One region of the Marinobacter salsuginis genome, then DNA from elsewhere that is predicted to be linked to it. Evidence: riboswitches for the same ligand, from Rfam matches in the RefSeq annotation. Region 1 holds a riboswitch; the other holds the start of a gene.

Region 1 (8,019 bases):
CGGGAATTGCCATCCACCCAGGCCACCACCAGATCCGGTGCCATCGAAACGATCGCTTCGAGGTCCAGACGATTGCTGTCACCCACCTGCGATAAGTTCTCCGCCTCTGGCGGGTAGTCGCTCCAGGCACTCGCCGCCACGACCTTTTCGCCGGCACCGGCGGAGAACAGCAGCTCCGTGGCGCCCGGTGACAGAGAAACAATACGCTGCGCTGGCTCGGCCAGGCATACCTTCTGGTTCAGTGCATCGCGTGCGCAGGGTCCCTCGGCCTGCGCCAACGAGGGCGCAAGCAGAGACAGTACACACAGTGCAGCGAGCCAGAGGTGCCTCATAGAGGGCGGAAGCCTCTCAGATCAATGAATTTACTGCTGGAAATCATAGCGCACCGAGGCCATGAAGGTTCGTCCGGCGGCCAGATAATCAAAGGGCGCGAAGGTCGCACTGTCATACCCGATGCTGGTGGCATAGCGACGATCCAGCACGTTATCAACCTTGAACGAGGCCGACCAGCCAGGCTGGAAGTTCCAGGCCGCTCTCAGGTCTACCGTGCCATAGCCCGGTAGCAGACTGGTATTTTCCGCATCATTGTAGCGGTCACTCTCAGCAATAAAGCTGGCGCCCACAGACCACTGTGAGAACAGGCGATCGATATCCAGACGCAGGTTCTTTTCCGCGCGGCGTGGTAAACGGGCGCCGGTATCGCGGTTCTCGGTATCCGCGTAGGTTACTGCTGCCGCCAGATTCCAGTCAGCCGTCTCGATACCGGAAGAAACCTCAACGCCACGGATTCTTGCCGTCTCGACGTTTTCCATGGTGCCCTCAAAGGTCACCGGGTCCGACACGTAGGTAATCAGGTCTTTCACGTCGTTCTGATAAAGCGCAATGTCCCAGTACCACTGGTCATATCGCCCGGAGAAACCGGCTTCGACCATCTGCCCCTCTTCCGCATCGAGCTCAGGATTACCGGTGTAGAACGGCACCGTCAGGTAAAGGTCATTAAAGGTGGGTGCCCGGAACGATGTCGCATAGCTGAGGCGAAAGCGATGGGCGCGGTCCAGCTGGTGACCAAAGGCCACACCGCCAGTCTCCTCTTTGCCATAGGCCTCGTTGTCATCCAGACGCAGACTGAGCATCAGATCGGTGGCATCAAAGTTCAAACGGCCCTGACCGAAAACCGCGCTGTTGGTCCGACTGTCCTCTGTGAAGTTGCTGGTGCCATCGACTTCGTCAAGCATGACCTCCGTACCCAGAACCAGCTCATGAACACCGGCCGTCAGGGTGTTTTCCCAGCGCGCGGAGCGAGACAGGGTGTCGAACGTGCTGGGATTGGCTCCGAAGGTATCCTGTTCGTCGCGGGCTTCCGAGAACTGGATCCGTGTGCGCCAGTAGTCACTGGCAACCGCTTCCAGATGCAGCCCCATGGCACGGATCAGGAAATCGGTATCACCGCCTTCAAACTCGGTATTACCTTCAGACTGGAACACCGTCAGCCCTGCGCCGCCGCCCTGGTCGAAGCTGTGGCTCAATTTGGCCAGGCCCCCAGCGTTCCGGAATCCTTTGTCTTCGCCGCCAGCACGCAAGTTCGTGCCATCGGTATCCGAATAAACGCCACCGGCCAGGAACGACGAACGGCCTTCCCGGCCAGCCATTCCGGCCGTTACCTCACGGGTTTCATGGGAACCGCCTTTCAGCTCGCCCCAACCCTGGCGCCCGGCCTCCGGTTCCAGGGTGAACGCCTGGATGACGCCACCGACCGCATCGGCACCATAGAGGGAGCTCTTCGCGCCCCGCACCAGCTCAACCCGCTCCATCAATTCGGGAGGCAAAAACTGCCAGGGTGGGATACCCGCGGAGGCAGAGCGCAGGCGGATACCATCGAGAAGCAGCACGGTACCCGAGCTGCCCGCGCCACGCAGGAATACGCTGGTAGTCTTGCCGTAGCTGCCGTCCGATACCACGTTGATCCCCGGCTGGGCGCGCAACAGGTCGCGGAATTCCGCGGGCTGTTGCCGATCAATATCCTCTTTCTCGATGACCGTCACTGAAGACAGGCTCTCGCCAACGGTCTTGGGGCCCAGTGTCGCGGTAACCACGATCGGATCCAGGGCATCGGATTCTGGAGAAGACTGGGCCGAAACGGCCAGAGGCAGGGCGGCCAGGGAAACGCCGGCCAACAAAACAGGGCATTGAATTCTGAACATAGAGCTTGCTCCGCACTCCGCGCGCACCCGCACGGAAATCTGGTTTTCGTTGCGGAACAGGGAGTAGGGGCAGGCGGTAGACTGGCAACAGAAAAGCGGAACCGGCATATCACCCACCCAGGTTGCCCACCGCAACATCGGGTGTTTTTCCAGGCCGGTCTCCGGGCTGGCAGGCGGAACCTGGGGTTCCCGGGCAATCACCTTCCCATGTCGTGGCGACACAGTGGCGCATAGATTGCCGTTGTCCTGCTTACCGTTGCGGGGGCAGCATCGGACTTGCACTGGCTGTGCCAGGCTCACCGATTTCCCGTTTCATCCGTCGCGCTTTGCGACGGACACCTGAAAAAAGTGTGGCAAGGCTAGCAACACCGGGGTAACCGGTCAATGAAATCCATCAAAGGTCGACATGGTCGCAGGCTTCTGCCACTGCTATATTCCTTGACTGACAATCACTTTTTCTTCGCCAGAACAGGGAGTTTTATGCAGGCCGAGCTGGTCGACATCCGCAATCACATGGCTCAATACCCGCCGTTCGACGAGATGACCGAGGAACTGCTCGACCGGGTGGTTGGCGACATAGAGGTTGTTTACTTCAAGGCCGGGAGCCAGATTCTGGAACTGGGTGATCCCAGCAGCTGGCTGTTCTACGTACGCAGTGGTGCAGTAGAGATCTATCGGCGCACCGGAGAACTCTACAACCGGATCAGCGAGGGTGAAGTCTTCGGCCAGTTTGGCCTGCTGATGAACCGGAAAGTTCGCTTTCCCGCCAAAGCCCTCGAAGACGTTCTGCTGTACAAGATTCCTTACGATACGTTCCAGTACCTCTGGGAAAACGACGACAACTTTGCCGATTTCGTTGAGATTGAGGACCGAAGCCGCCTGCGCTCCGCTGTATCCCGGCGGGAAAAATCCAACCAGCTCATGACCTCCAAGGTCACCCGGCTGATTTCCCGGGAGCCGGTGTCCGCCCCCCACACCGTCCGACTGCAGGAAGCAGCGCGGATTATGACCGAGCACGGCGTCTCGGCACTGCTGCTGATGGACGAGGAGGGCGACAAGCCCTTGCTCAAGGGCATCATCACCGACCGCGACCTGCGCACCCGGGCCCTCAGCGAGGCATTAGCCTCCGAAACGCCTATCAGCGAGATCATGTCGGAGGATCTGATCACCATCCGTTCGAACATATTCATCTTCGAGGCCATGCTCACCATGCTGCACAACAATGTGCACCACCTGCCGGTGATGGATGGTGATGAGGTTCGCGGCGTCATTGCGCTGTCTGACATCGTGAAGTACGAGAGCCAGAGCAGCCTTTACCTGGTCAGCAACATCTACCACCAGCAGGATGTGAAGGGCCTGAAGAAAATCAGTCTGGATGTGCGGGACAGCTTTGTACGCATGGTGAACGAAGACGCCAACTCCCACATGATTGGCAGTGCCATGGCCGGGATCGGGCGCAGCTTTACCCAGCGCCTGCTGGCCCTGGGCGAGGAGAAACTCGGGCCGCCACCCGTGCCCTATTGTTTTATGGCGCTGGGGTCCATGGCGCGGGACGAACAGCTGGTTGTTACCGACCAGGATAACGCCATGATTCTGGACGACAGCTTCGTGCCGGAAGAGCACGATGAGTACTTCCTGGCACTGGCGAAATTTGTCAGCGATGGCCTTGCGGAGTGCGGCTACACCTACTGCACCGGCGACATCATGGCCACCAACCAGAAATGGCGGCAGCCACTGCGGGTCTGGAAGGACTACTTCACCGACTGGATTGATAACCCCAAGGCCGAAGCCTTGTTAAACAGCAACATCTTCTTTGATCTGGACGGTATCTACGGGGAAACCGACTTTGCCGAACAACTGAAAACTCTGGTGGCCGAAAAGGCCAGCAACAGCCAGCGGTTCCTGGCAATGCTGGCCCGCAATGCCCTGAACCGCACGCCCCCGATCGGCTTTTTCCGGACTTTCGTGCTGGAAGAAGATGGCAAGCACCAGAAGACCTTCAACCTGAAACGTCGGGGTACGGCGCCCCTGTCAGACCTGATCCGGGTTCACGCCCTGGCCTGCGGCTCCCGCGCACAGAACTCGTTCGAGCGTCTGAAAGCCATCGGCAACACCAAGCTGCTGCTGGAGGACGATCTGGGCAACCTTCGGGACGCTCTGGAGTTCATCTCCATTGTGCGTATTCGGCACCAGGCCCTGGCCATCGAGGCGGACCGACAGCCGGACAACAACGTTCGGCCCGAGGACCTTTCACCGTTTGAGCGCAGCCACCTGAAAGACGCCTTCCAGGTGGTCAGCGGTGCCCAGAAGTTCCTGAAATTCCGGTATCACGCCACGGTGGCTCGTAATGTCTAGTGAGGAGCAGGCCGGGAATTCTGTTACACGCCTGCCATGGCCCGAGCAGTTCGAAGCCCTGGCTGAGCAAAGCAAGTCACCGATTCTGAAAGCCTTTTACGAAAGCGGATGTGTGTCGCCGGAGACGCCCATGTCCGACGTGCCTTTTGTCGCGCTCGATTTCGAGACGACCGGCCTGGACGCCAGTCAACATTCGATTGTCAGTATCGGCCTGGTGCCGTTCACCCTCGATGGCATCCAGTTGGGAAAGGCCCGCCACTGGATCGTGCGGCCCAAGCTTCCGTTGCACCAGACCTCAATCACGATTCACGGCATTACCCACAGTGATATCGACCAGGCACCCGATATGAAAGATATCCTGAAGGACCTGTTTGCCTGCCTGAACGGTCGTATTCCCGTGGTCCACTACCGCAACATCGAGAGATCGTTCTTTGACGTCGCACTGCAATGGCGACTGGGGGAAGGCATCCGGTTTCCGTTGATCGATACCATGGCTATCGAGGCGCATCTGCACCCGGACCGTAATCCGTCACGCTGGCAACGATTGCTGGGGAAAAAACCCGTGTCCATTCGACTGGCTGACAGCCGGCTGCGTTATGGGCTGCCCCATTATGCCGCCCATAACGCCCTGATTGATGCGGTTGCCACCGCCGAATTGCTGCAAGCACAGGTATTGCACCATTTCAGCCGGGAGACCCGCATCGGAGATCTCTGGCTATGATGCCGGTTTGACGTCGTCAATCCACTTGCCATAGCCGGCCTCTGCCATCTGCTCCAGCGGGATAAAGTCCATCGCCGCGGAGTTCATGCAGTAGCGCAGTCCAGTTGGCGCGGGGCCATCATTGAACACGTGTCCAAGATGGGAGTCCGCGTGAACGCTGCGGATTTCCGTGCGGGTCATGAAGAACGAATTGTCTTCACGTTCCACTACAGCATCAGGGGTGATTGGCCGGGTAAAGCTGGGCCAGCCGGTGCCGGATTTGTACTTGTCGCGGGATGAGAACAGGGGTTCGCCCGAGACAATATCCACGTAAAGCCCTGGCTTCTTGTTGTCCCAGTACTTGTTATTGAACGCAGGCTCGGTGCCGTCTTCCTGGGTAACCTCGTACTGCATATCGGTCAGGCGCTGTTTCAGCGCCTCCTGGCTCGGCTTTTCAAAGCTTTCCTGGTCAAAGCCACTGCCCATCTGGCCGGATTGTTTATTGCCGCTGTCACTGCCCACCAGGTTGTCACTGGCATCCACCGTGGCGTTCTCCTGGAAACGGGTGTAATCAAGCTCGTAGTCTTCGCCATACACCTTCTCGATAAACTGGTAGCGGCCAGAGTTGAAGGTGTAGAAGTTGTAGCGCACCGGGTTCTTGTCGTAGTAATCCTGGTGGTATTCCTCGGCCTCATAGAACTTCTCAAATGGCACGATTTCAATCACCACGGGCTTCTCGTAGACGCCGGAAGCCTCCAACTCTGCAACGGCTTCCTCGGCCAGGCGCTTCTGCGCGGCGTTATGGTAGAAAATAGCGGGCCGGTACTGCTGGCCTCGGTCCACGAACTGGCCCTGATTATCGGTCGGGTCCATCATCCGCCAGAGCGCTTGCAACAGCCCCTCGTAGGTCATTTCGTTCGGGTCGTAATAGACCTGTACCGCTTCGGTGTGGCCAGTCTGACCCGAGGCTACCTGCTTGTAGGAAGGATTTGCCTCTTCCCCGCCGGCATAGCCGGAGACAGCTTCCACCACGCCCGGCACCCGTTTTTCGTACCCGGCTTCGACACACCAGAAACAGCCACCAGCGAAAGTTGCCACCGCCAGGCCTGGCTGATCCGGTGCATACTTGCTCATCTGCGACTCCGACTTTTCGGCAACCGCGTTGGTGGTGAGCAACCCGGCGACAGAGACCAGCGCCAGTGCCGAAAATATACCCACAATTTTGCGTTTCATCAGACTTCTCCTTTACGTGATTCCATTCCTAAAGCGTAAGGTCGCGGATTCACGAAAACGTTCATCAGGTGTTACGAATTCATAACGTTGTGGATTTTTCGGCGGCCAGGGGGAGCCAGACCGTGAACACGGCCCCACCGGCGTTGCGAACAGAGAGTTTTCCCTGCTGCAGTGACACCATTCTCTGGGCGATGGCCAGGCCAAGACCGGCATGTCCTGTTCGGGAAGCACCAGTAGCCTGATAGAAAGGTTCGAAGATGTGTTCCAGGTCCTCATCATTGATGCCGGGTCCGGCGTCCGCGACAGTGATCGCGGCACCGCCCTCCCCTTCGACAACGCCCAGCGTAATCGCCGAGTTCTTTGGCGAATGGCTGATGGCGTTGCTGATCAGGTTATCCAACACTCGCTCGGTCATGGCAATGTCCGCCAGCACCTGGACCGGCGCCACGGAGACAATCGAGAGTTCAACACCCGCGCGCTCCGCCTCAGGCTGATGTTTCTGCACCACATCATGCAGGAGTTCGGCAACCACAAACGGTTCCGTCTTCGGCTGCTTTTCCCGGGCATCCAACGCCGCAAGCTCGAACAGTTCCTCCACCAGGCGACCGAGCCTGTGACTCTCGGCCAGGGCCACATCCAGGAACCGGGCACGCTCATCGGCGCCAAGCGTGCCCTGTTTCAGCCTCAAGGCTTCGATATAACCCTGAATGGACGCCAGGGGCGTTCGCAAATCATGGGAGACCTGGGCAACCAGTTGGCGGCGCTGGGCATCCTTGTGCTTCAGTAGATCCAGCTGGGCAACAATCCGCTGCGCCATCTGATCAAACCGGGCGGCCAGGTAATCAATGTCATCGCCCTTGCCAGCAACCGCAGACGTGCTCTCTGGAGACATTTCCCGCTCGAAGGATTCTACCCTTTCGGTCAACCGAGACAGCCGACGCGTCAGCAGCCGGAAAAACACCAGGCCGGCCAGCAAACCGACGAACAGGCTCACCGCCAGCGCGCCTGCGCCCATCTGCAGGAGGCGGTTACTGTGCACCATGCTCTCGGCCAGATCGTATTCCTCGCCCCGCAGAACCACATAGAGGTAGCCTGACAGGTTTTCAGCCGATGGAACGGGCGTTACCGAAAAGACCTTTCGCCGGTCGTGGCTGCGCGGGTCATCACCGGGAAGTGGATAGGCGTTAGGGTTTTCGATCAGGGTCCGGATTGGTTGCAGGGACACGCGGTTGCGCTTGATCTTGGCCGGATCCGCAGAGTAGGAGAGGATGTTGCCGTCGGTATCCAGCAGATAGATCTCGATGCTCGGATTGATCGTCATGTACAGCTCGAACAGCTGCTTCAGGGCGTCCCGATTGAGCTCGCCGTCGGTGACCAGGTTGCGGTCCGACACCAGATTACGGGCAAGATCCCGGTTCAGTTGCTGGTTCACCGCGGCCGAGTATTCCCGCACCGAAGACAGGCTCAGAAAGGTGAAGAGGCCTCCTACCACCAGCAACAACAGGAACAGACCAATCGCCAGCCGGGCAT
Region 2 (8,019 bases), 330 kb from region 1:
CTCGGCGGAGTAGCCGAGTATCGGGTCCCGCAGGATGTAGTCCGCATAGGCCTTCTCGGCGGCTTCGGATTCGTCCCACATCTCGCGCACGGCCTTCGGGTCGAAGGTGATGTTCTCCTCTTCCACGATCTGGTTGACCACTTTCAGGCCGAATGAGAAGTGCATGGCCTCGTCCCGCAGGATGTACTGCAGCTGTTCGCCGGTGCCTCGCATCAGGCCACGGCGCTGGAGGGCGAAGATGGGGCTGAAGCCGTTGTAGAACCAGGTGCCTTCGAACACCGCCGCGAAGAACAGGTAGGACATGATGAATTCCTGCAGGTCGTCCTTGTTACGCAGGTTCATGTCCGGGCGCATGGCCGCATCCAGCCGGCGGTTGGCAATCTGGATCTTGCCGTTGATGGCGGGTACCACGCGGTAGCGGTTGTAGATCTCGCTCTGGTCCAGGTTGAGGGTTTCGATGCAGTGCTGGTAGGCCCAGGTGTGCATGGCCTCCTCGTATACCTGCCGGGCCTGGTAGATCTGCAGCTCGGGCGCGCTCATCTTCTCCATCACCGCCAGGCCGATGTTGCGCATGGCCAGGATGTCGGAGGTGGTGAGGTAAGCCAACACGTTCTCGTACACATGTTTTTCCGGCGCAGTCAGCCGGTGATGGTAATCGTGAACGTCCTGGGCCATGTTCACGTCCAGTGGGGTCCAGTGGTTCTTGTTGGCGTTCATGAAGTACTCCCAGGCCCAGGGGTACTTGAACGGTGCCAGCTGGTTGATGTCGGTTTCGCCATTGATAACGCGTTTGTCGTCCACGTTCACCGGTGCCGGGGCACCGGGATGCGTGGCTTTGGATTCGGTTTTTGGTTCGTCGTCCCAATCAAGCATGGTTATGCCTCGCAATCGTTAAGTGAGCAGTTACTGACAGGCTTCGCAGTCGGGATCATCGATGCTGCAAACCTGCGGCTGCGGTGCGGCAACCGGGGCGGTTTTCTCAGCGCCAGTGGCGCCCAGGGAGCGCAGGTAATAGGTGGTTTTGAGCCCACGTTCCCAGGCCAGCTGGTACAGGGCGTCCAGCTTTTTGCCGCTGGGTTCGGCCATGTACAAATTCAGGCTCTGGGCCTGGTCCAGCCACTTCTGGCGCCGGGCGGCGGCTTCCACCAGCCATCTTGCGTCGATTTCGAAGGCGGTGGCGTAACGGGCCTTGAGTTCCGCCGGGATGCGGTCGATTTGCTGAACGGAGCCGTCGAAGTATTTGAGGTCGTTCACCATCACGTTGTCCCACAGACCTTCGGCCTTGAGATCCCGCACCAGGGACGGATTCACTACCGTGAACTCGCCGGAGAGATTCGATTTCACGAACAGGTTCTGGTACGCCGGTTCGATGGACTGGGACACACCCACGATGTTGGAAATCGTCGCCGTGGGGGCGATGGCCATGACGTTGCTGTTGCGCATGCCGTTTTTCGCGATCAGTTCACGCACCGGCGACCAGTCCAGCCGGGCGTTGCTGTTCACAGACAGATCCCCTTCCCGGCGGTTTTCCTTCAGCAGATTGATGGAGTCGATCGGCAGGATGCCCTGCTGCCAGAGTGAACCCTCATAGCTTTCATAGGCGCCTCGCTCACCCGCCAGCGTGGCGGACGCCCGGATGGCGAAGTAGCTGAGTTGCTCCATGGCAACGTCGGCAAACTCAACCGCTTCCGGGCTGGAATACGGCAGGCCCAATTGATAGAGCGCGTCCTGAAAACCCATGAGGCCAAGGCCGACCGGGCGATGCCTGAGGTTGGATTTGCGGGCCTGGGGCACGGCGTAATAGTTGATGTCGATAACGTTATCGAGCATGCGCACGGCGGTGTTTACCGTCTGTTCCAGGCGCTGCACATCCAGCTCGCCGTTGGCGATGTGAGCCGCCAGGTTCACGGAACCGAGGTTGCATACAGCGATCTCGTCGGCACTGGTGTTCAGGGTGATTTCGGTGCACAGGTTAGAGCTGTGCACCACGCCCCGGTGCTGCTGGGGAGAACGCAGGTTGCACGGGTCCTTGAAGGTAATCCAGGGGTGGCCGGTTTCGAACAGAACCGTCAGCATCTTGCGCCAGAGCTGCTTGGCCGGGATCTTCTTGAACAGCTTGATCTTGCCCTGCTCGGCCAGCGCCTCGTAATGCTCGTAGCGTTCCCGGAAGGCGTTGCCGTACAGGTCGTGCAGATCCGGCGCATCGCTGGGGGAGAATAGAGTCCAGTCACGGTCTTCGCGCATGCGCTCGATCAGCAGATCGGGCACCCAGTTGGCGGTGTTCATATCGTGGGTGCGGCGGCGTTCGTCGCCGGTGTTCTTGCGCAGTTCCAAGAATTCCTCGATGTCCAGGTGCCAGCTTTCCAGGTAGGCGCAAACCGCGCCCTTGCGCTTGCCGCCCTGGTTTACCGCCACCGCGGTGTCATTCACCACTTTCAGGAAAGGCACCACACCCTGGCTCTGGCCGTTGGTGCCCTTGATGTGGGAGCCCAGCGCCCGAACCGGTGTCCAGTCGTTGCCCAGGCCGCCAGCCCATTTCGACAGCATGGCGTTGTCGCGGATGGCGCCGTAGATGTCTTCAAGGTCGTCGCCCACCGTCGTCAGGTAACAGGACGACAGCTGGGAGTGGCGGGTGCCGCTGTTAAACAGCGTGGGCGTGGACGCCATGTAGTCGAACGACGACAACAGGTTGTAGAACTCGATGGCGCGGGCATTCGGGTCGTCTTCGCGCAGGGCCAGGCCCATGGCAACGCGCATGAAAAATACCTGGGGCAACTCGAGGCGGGCCTTGTTCCAGTGTAGGAAGTAACGGTCGTACAGGGTTTGCAGGCCCAGGAAGCCGAACTGCAGGTCACGCTCCGGTTTCAGGGCGGCTCCCAGGCGCTCCAGGTCGAAAGCGGCCAGGGCTTCATCCAGCAGTTCATAACGAATACCTGCCTCGATAAAGGCACTCAGGGCCTGTGGATAAATCTCCGCCAATGGCAGACTGATGGGCAGGCCCAGGGCGGCGGCATTCTCCAGACGAAGTTGCTCAAGGAGCAGGCGCGCGGTGACGGCACTGTAGTCCGGCTCCCGCTCAATCCGGCTGCGGGCGGTCATGATCAGGGCCGACAGCACGTCTTCCTCGGCGATGCCGTCATAGAGATTGGTAAGGGCATCGTCCACCAGGGAATCGCCGTCAATGCCCTCCAGCCCTGTGGCGGCTTGCTCCACCTGCAATTTCATCAGCCCCAGATCCAGGGGAGCGATTTCACCGCTGGTCTTTTTCACGGTCAGGTGCGGGTGCGCCTCAACCGGGGCATGGCGGGCACGCTCGCGGGCATGCTCTTCCCGGTACAGTACGTAGGCGCGGGCCACCTTCTGTTCCTCCGCCCGCATCAGGGCCAGTTCCACCTGATCCTGGATGTCTTCGATATGCACCTTGCCACCGGCTTTCAGGCGGCGACCGATGGCCTGGATCACCTGGTCAGTCACCCGATGTACGGCATCGTTGATTCGGGCGGAGCCGGCGGCCTTGTAACCCTCGACGGCGAGGAAGGCTTTGGTCACGGCAATGCTGATCTTCGACGGGTCGAAGCCTACGAGCGTGCCGTTGCGCTTGATGACCTGGAGGGATTCGGTATCGGTGTGCGAGGTTGGCCGGGGTTCGGCCAGGGCTGAGGCGGACATGTGTGTTCTCCTGAATACGCGTTGAATTCCTTTCACCATCGCGTACGCAGGGGCACACCTCGCCATAGGAATGGCTGGGCATAACCGGTCTGCTCACCCTGGGTCGCGAAGGTGCAGTCAGGAGCCGTGAAGCTCCGTATCCCTGGCAGGTCTTCGGACTCAGGGGCGTGAATCGTTCGATTCGGCCTCGCTCGGCGACTTCCCGGTATCAACCAGTGTCTTAATGCCGTGCTTGTTCCCCAATACCGCTGCGCGTCAGTTCCGGAGTCTCACCGGATTCCCGATACCAGAATGTGTGGGGCGATCACGCGCTGACCGATTTGGTTACGCACTGATCACTACATCTGGTATTTGACCAAGGATAAAAACACTATATACACGATATCCAGAAGGAACAACCAGCAGAATAAAAAAAGGCCCCGGAGAGGGGGCCAAACACGTGACAGTATCAACTCAGCCAATCAGTGGCTGATCATCCAGGGCCGCATGGAGGGAAACATCTTCTTCCCATCAGCGGTGTAGAACAGCATGGACTTACCGGGTTTCGGGGAGCCGCAGCCGCAGGCCCGGCTGTGCTCCTTATCGTGGGCCCGTCGGTCCGCGGTGGAAAAAACCGGTTCGTGTCGGGACCGCTCGTTCCGGTCCTCAGCCGCCCTTTTAGCCGGGTCCATGGCCGCAATATGCGATGGCAACACGATCACCCTGGGCGAAAGCGCCTTGCAGGTCGGACATTCCGCCGGCTTGGCCGCATCCTCCATGGTAGCCAGGGTATTGAACAGGCCGTGCTCCCGGCACTTGTAGTCATACACAGGCATGGTGATTACTCCTTATCTTTCGACAACGGTACGTCCATGCCCCCGCTGACTTTCTTCTGGGGGCCTTCAGCGGACGGGTTGATGTCAAAGTCAAAGATGCCCGTGGGCAGCCAGAGTGTGGCGCAGGCATTGGGGATATCCACCACGCCGCTGATGTGGCCTTCCACCGGTGCACAACCGAGAATCGCGTAGGCCTGGGCCTTGGTGTAGCCGAACTTGGTCATGTACTCGATGGCGTTCAGGCAGGCCTGGCGATAGGCCACATGCACGTCCAGGTAATGCTGGCCGCCGTCTTCGTCTACGGAGATGCCTTCGAAGATCACATAGTCGTCGTAACGGGGCTTGATCGGACTGGGCTTGAACACCGGGTTCTTGATGCCGTATTTCTTCACGCCGTCCTTGATCAGGTTAACCCGCAGGTGAATCCAGCCGGCCATCTCGATGGCGCCGCAGAAGGTGATTTCGCCATCGCCCTGGCTGAAGTGAAGGTCGCCCACGGACAGGCCGGCACCATCCACGTAAACCGGGAAGTAAACCTTGGAACCGCGGGAAAGGTCTTTGATGTCACAGTTACCACCGTGCTCACGGGGCGGCACGGTACGTGCGGCTTCAGCGCCGGCGGCTTTGGCCGCTTCACCGGTCATCTGGCCCATGTGGGCGGTCTCGCCGTTGGGCAGTGTCGCCAGTTCCGGCACACGCTCAGGATCGGTGGCCACCAGGCCAGCTTCCCGCTTGTTCCAGGTTTCCAGCAGCTCCCTGGAGGGCAGGCAGCCGATCAGGCCCGGGTGAATCAGGCCGGCAAATTCCACGTTGGGAATGTGGCGGGATTTGGTGAACATGCCGTTGAAGTCCCAGATGGATTTCTGGGCTTCCGGGAAGTGTTCGGTCAGGAAGCCGCCACCGTTCTGCTTGGAGAAGAACCCGTTGAAGCCCCACTGGCTTTCTTCGAAGGTGCCGATGTCGAGGATGTCCACTTCCAGCAGGTCGCCGGGCTCGGCACCCTCCACGCCGATCGGGCCAGACAGGAAGTGCACCTGGCTGAGATCGACATCCCGCACGTCGTCGGCACTGTCGTCGTTCTTGATCTGGCCGCCGGTCCAGTCGTAGCACTCGACGATAAAATCGTCGCCCGGCTTGACGGTGGCTACCAGCGGAATGTCCGGGTGCCAGCGGTTGTGGATTTTGTCGTTCTCATAAGCCGACTTGTTCAGATCGATCTTGATAATGGTTTCAGCCATAACGGGCGCTCCTTGGTGTTGGCTTGCACGATTAGGTAACGCCTTTACTATCCGGAATCCCGTGCCGGTGAGGTATTCGCGAAATGCCCCCGGTGACTACGTCATTCGACGTATTGGTCAACGGTGACCGTGTTGCCCTTCAGTCCGGCACGGAACCGACGGCACTCAGGATAGGCCAGCAGTGCCCGCGCTACCGCCGGCTCCAGGCGCTGGCGAAATGCTCGCAACAATTCCCTTGCCCCGTAGCGGGCGTCGTAACTCCGGCAGAGTTCAGTACGTAATGCTGGCGACAGAATGAGCTCCGCGTGTTTCTTCGAAAGCCGGCGATTGAGGCCCGCCAGCTCGATGTCCAGCAGGGCTTCCAGCCAGTTGTCGGTGAGGCGGTTAAAGGTGAGGATCTGGTCAATCCGGTTGAGAAACTCAGGGTCGAAATGGCGTCGCAAGGCAGCATCGCGAATGGCCTCGCCCTTGCCGGGCGATAAACCAAGCCAGCGCCGCCATCCCCGCTGGTATCGCTGTTGGTGGGTCTCAGCGTCCAGGGCACCGGCGTTGCTGGTCATGAAGATCAGGGTGTTGCGGAAGTCGATCTCCCGATTGCCGGAGGGGAAGACCAGTCGGCCGGTGTCGAGCACATTGAGCAGGGTTCGGACCACTTCCTTGCTGGCCTTCTCGATTTCATCGAACAGCACGATGCCGGGTTTGCTGAAGGAACCCTGAACCTTGTCCAGATCAAACAGGCTATGGCCTTCCTTGCTGCCCACGTAGCCCGGAGGCGCGCCGGTGAGTGCCGCCGCGTAATGCTCCTGGGCCAGGGTATTCATGTCGATCCGGCACAGGCCATCCCGGTTGCCATGAATGGCTTCGGCGATCAGGCGCACGGTTTCGGTCTTGCCCACCCCCGTAGGCCCCAGGAACAGGTGCACCGCCAGCGGCCGGTTTTCCTCGCCAATGTCGGCTTTTACCCGCACCAGCATGGATTCCATGGCGTCAAGGGCCTCGTCCTGGCCGACGATGTTTTGCCGCAGGCGGGCCATGACAAGATCAGGCTCGAAACGGAACCGGGAAGCACGAACCGGGCCTGAAGCGGCCCGGTTCTTTTCGATGGACTCCCGGTTGGCTTCCAGCCGTTCGTTAATAAACGGCATCAGCACCTCCCGGGCTTATGCCCCTGCAGATTTTTCCTTGCCATCAAACGGCAATTCGCCCACCGGGCATTCGGCGGTACCCACGGTCTTTCGGGTCATCGCCTCAACGTTTTCCTGAGCCTTCTGGGCATCCATGACCCAGGTGCGATAGAACTCGAACGGGCAGTCTGCCACGCCCTTGTCACCGTCACCGGAGGCATGCACGCCGGTGTAGCCCCGGTGCAGCAGTTTGAACAGGTGGTTCTGGGACTGGTCATTGGCGCGGGCATCGCGGATCTGGCTAACCGACAGCTGGGCATACTGGATGCCCATATCCTCCTCGCCACATTCGCCAAGAGTTCGGCCATCAAAGCCGATAATGGCCGAATGACCAAAGTAGGAATACACGCCGTCAAAACCAGAGGCGTTGGCAACGGCCACATAACAGTTGTTGGCCCAGGCCATGCTCTTGGCCATCATCACCTGCTGTTCCTTGGCCGGGTACATGTAGCCCTGGCAGCGCACGATCAGCTCCGCGCCCTTCATGGCGCAGTCCCGCCAGATTTCCGGGTAGTTGCCGTCATCGCAGATGATCAGGCTGATCTTCATGCCTTTGGGGCCTTCGGTCACGTAGGTGGTGTCACCCGGATACCAGCCTTCAATCGGGCACCAGGGGATGCACTTGCGGTATTTCTGGACAACTTCACCCTCGTTGTTGATCAATACCAGGGTGTTGTAAGGCGCCTTGTTGGGGTGATCCTCATGGCGTTCACCGGTGAGGGAAAACACCCCCCAGGTATTGGCCTCGCGACAGGCAGCAGAGAAGATGGCGGTCTCGTCACCGGGCACGGTGGCCGCGGTCTCCATCATCTCCTCGTTGTCGTACATGATGCCCATGGTGCTGTATTCCGGGAACACCACCAGGTCCATGCCCGGCAGGCCCACTTTCATACCCTTGATCATGTCCGCAATCTTGCGGGCGTTGTCCAACACCTCGGCCTTGGTATGCAGCCGCGGCATCTTGTAGTTCACCACCGCCACGCCAACGGTATCGTTACTGCTGGAAATATCACCGTGTCTCATTGCTCTGCTCCTCGTTAAACGGCCAGATAACTCGCAATCTTGTCCTGATCGGCCTCTTCTCGACTCTCTTCGTGCACGATCGCGCCTTTT

Evidence for each region. A riboswitch is a leader RNA that binds a small molecule or an ion and turns the genes downstream of it on or off. The one in region 1 is predicted to bind cobalamin.
Region 2: it holds a riboswitch for cobalamin, as region 1 does, so the genes downstream of both, GJU83_RS08965 (ribonucleoside-diphosphate reductase subunit alpha) here and GJU83_RS10385 (TonB-dependent receptor plug domain-containing protein) in region 1, are expected to answer to the same signal.

The regions. Positions count from the first base shown of each region.
Region 1 is NZ_BGZH01000001.1:2,287,742-2,295,760, reverse strand. It holds gene GJU83_RS10390 (cobalamin-binding protein) at 1-332, opposite strand, end outside; gene GJU83_RS10385 (TonB-dependent receptor plug domain-containing protein) at 363-2,201, opposite strand; cobalamin riboswitch at 2,337-2,559, opposite strand; gene GJU83_RS10380 (putative nucleotidyltransferase substrate binding domain-containing protein) at 2,682-4,556, shown strand; gene GJU83_RS10375 (3'-5' exonuclease) at 4,549-5,277, shown strand; gene msrB (peptide-methionine (R)-S-oxide reductase MsrB) at 5,272-6,489, opposite strand; gene GJU83_RS10365 (sensor histidine kinase) at 6,569-8,019, opposite strand, start outside.
Region 2 is NZ_BGZH01000001.1:1,959,054-1,967,072, forward strand. It holds gene GJU83_RS08960 (ribonucleotide-diphosphate reductase subunit beta) at 1-873, opposite strand, end outside; gene GJU83_RS08965 (ribonucleoside-diphosphate reductase subunit alpha) at 904-3,669, opposite strand; cobalamin riboswitch at 3,797-3,975, opposite strand; gene GJU83_RS08970 (zinc ribbon domain-containing protein) at 4,131-4,484, opposite strand; gene fmdA (formamidase) at 4,490-5,722, opposite strand; gene GJU83_RS08980 (AAA family ATPase) at 5,824-6,867, opposite strand; gene GJU83_RS08985 (aliphatic amidase) at 6,883-7,929, opposite strand; gene urtE (urea ABC transporter ATP-binding subunit UrtE) at 7,944-8,019, opposite strand, start outside.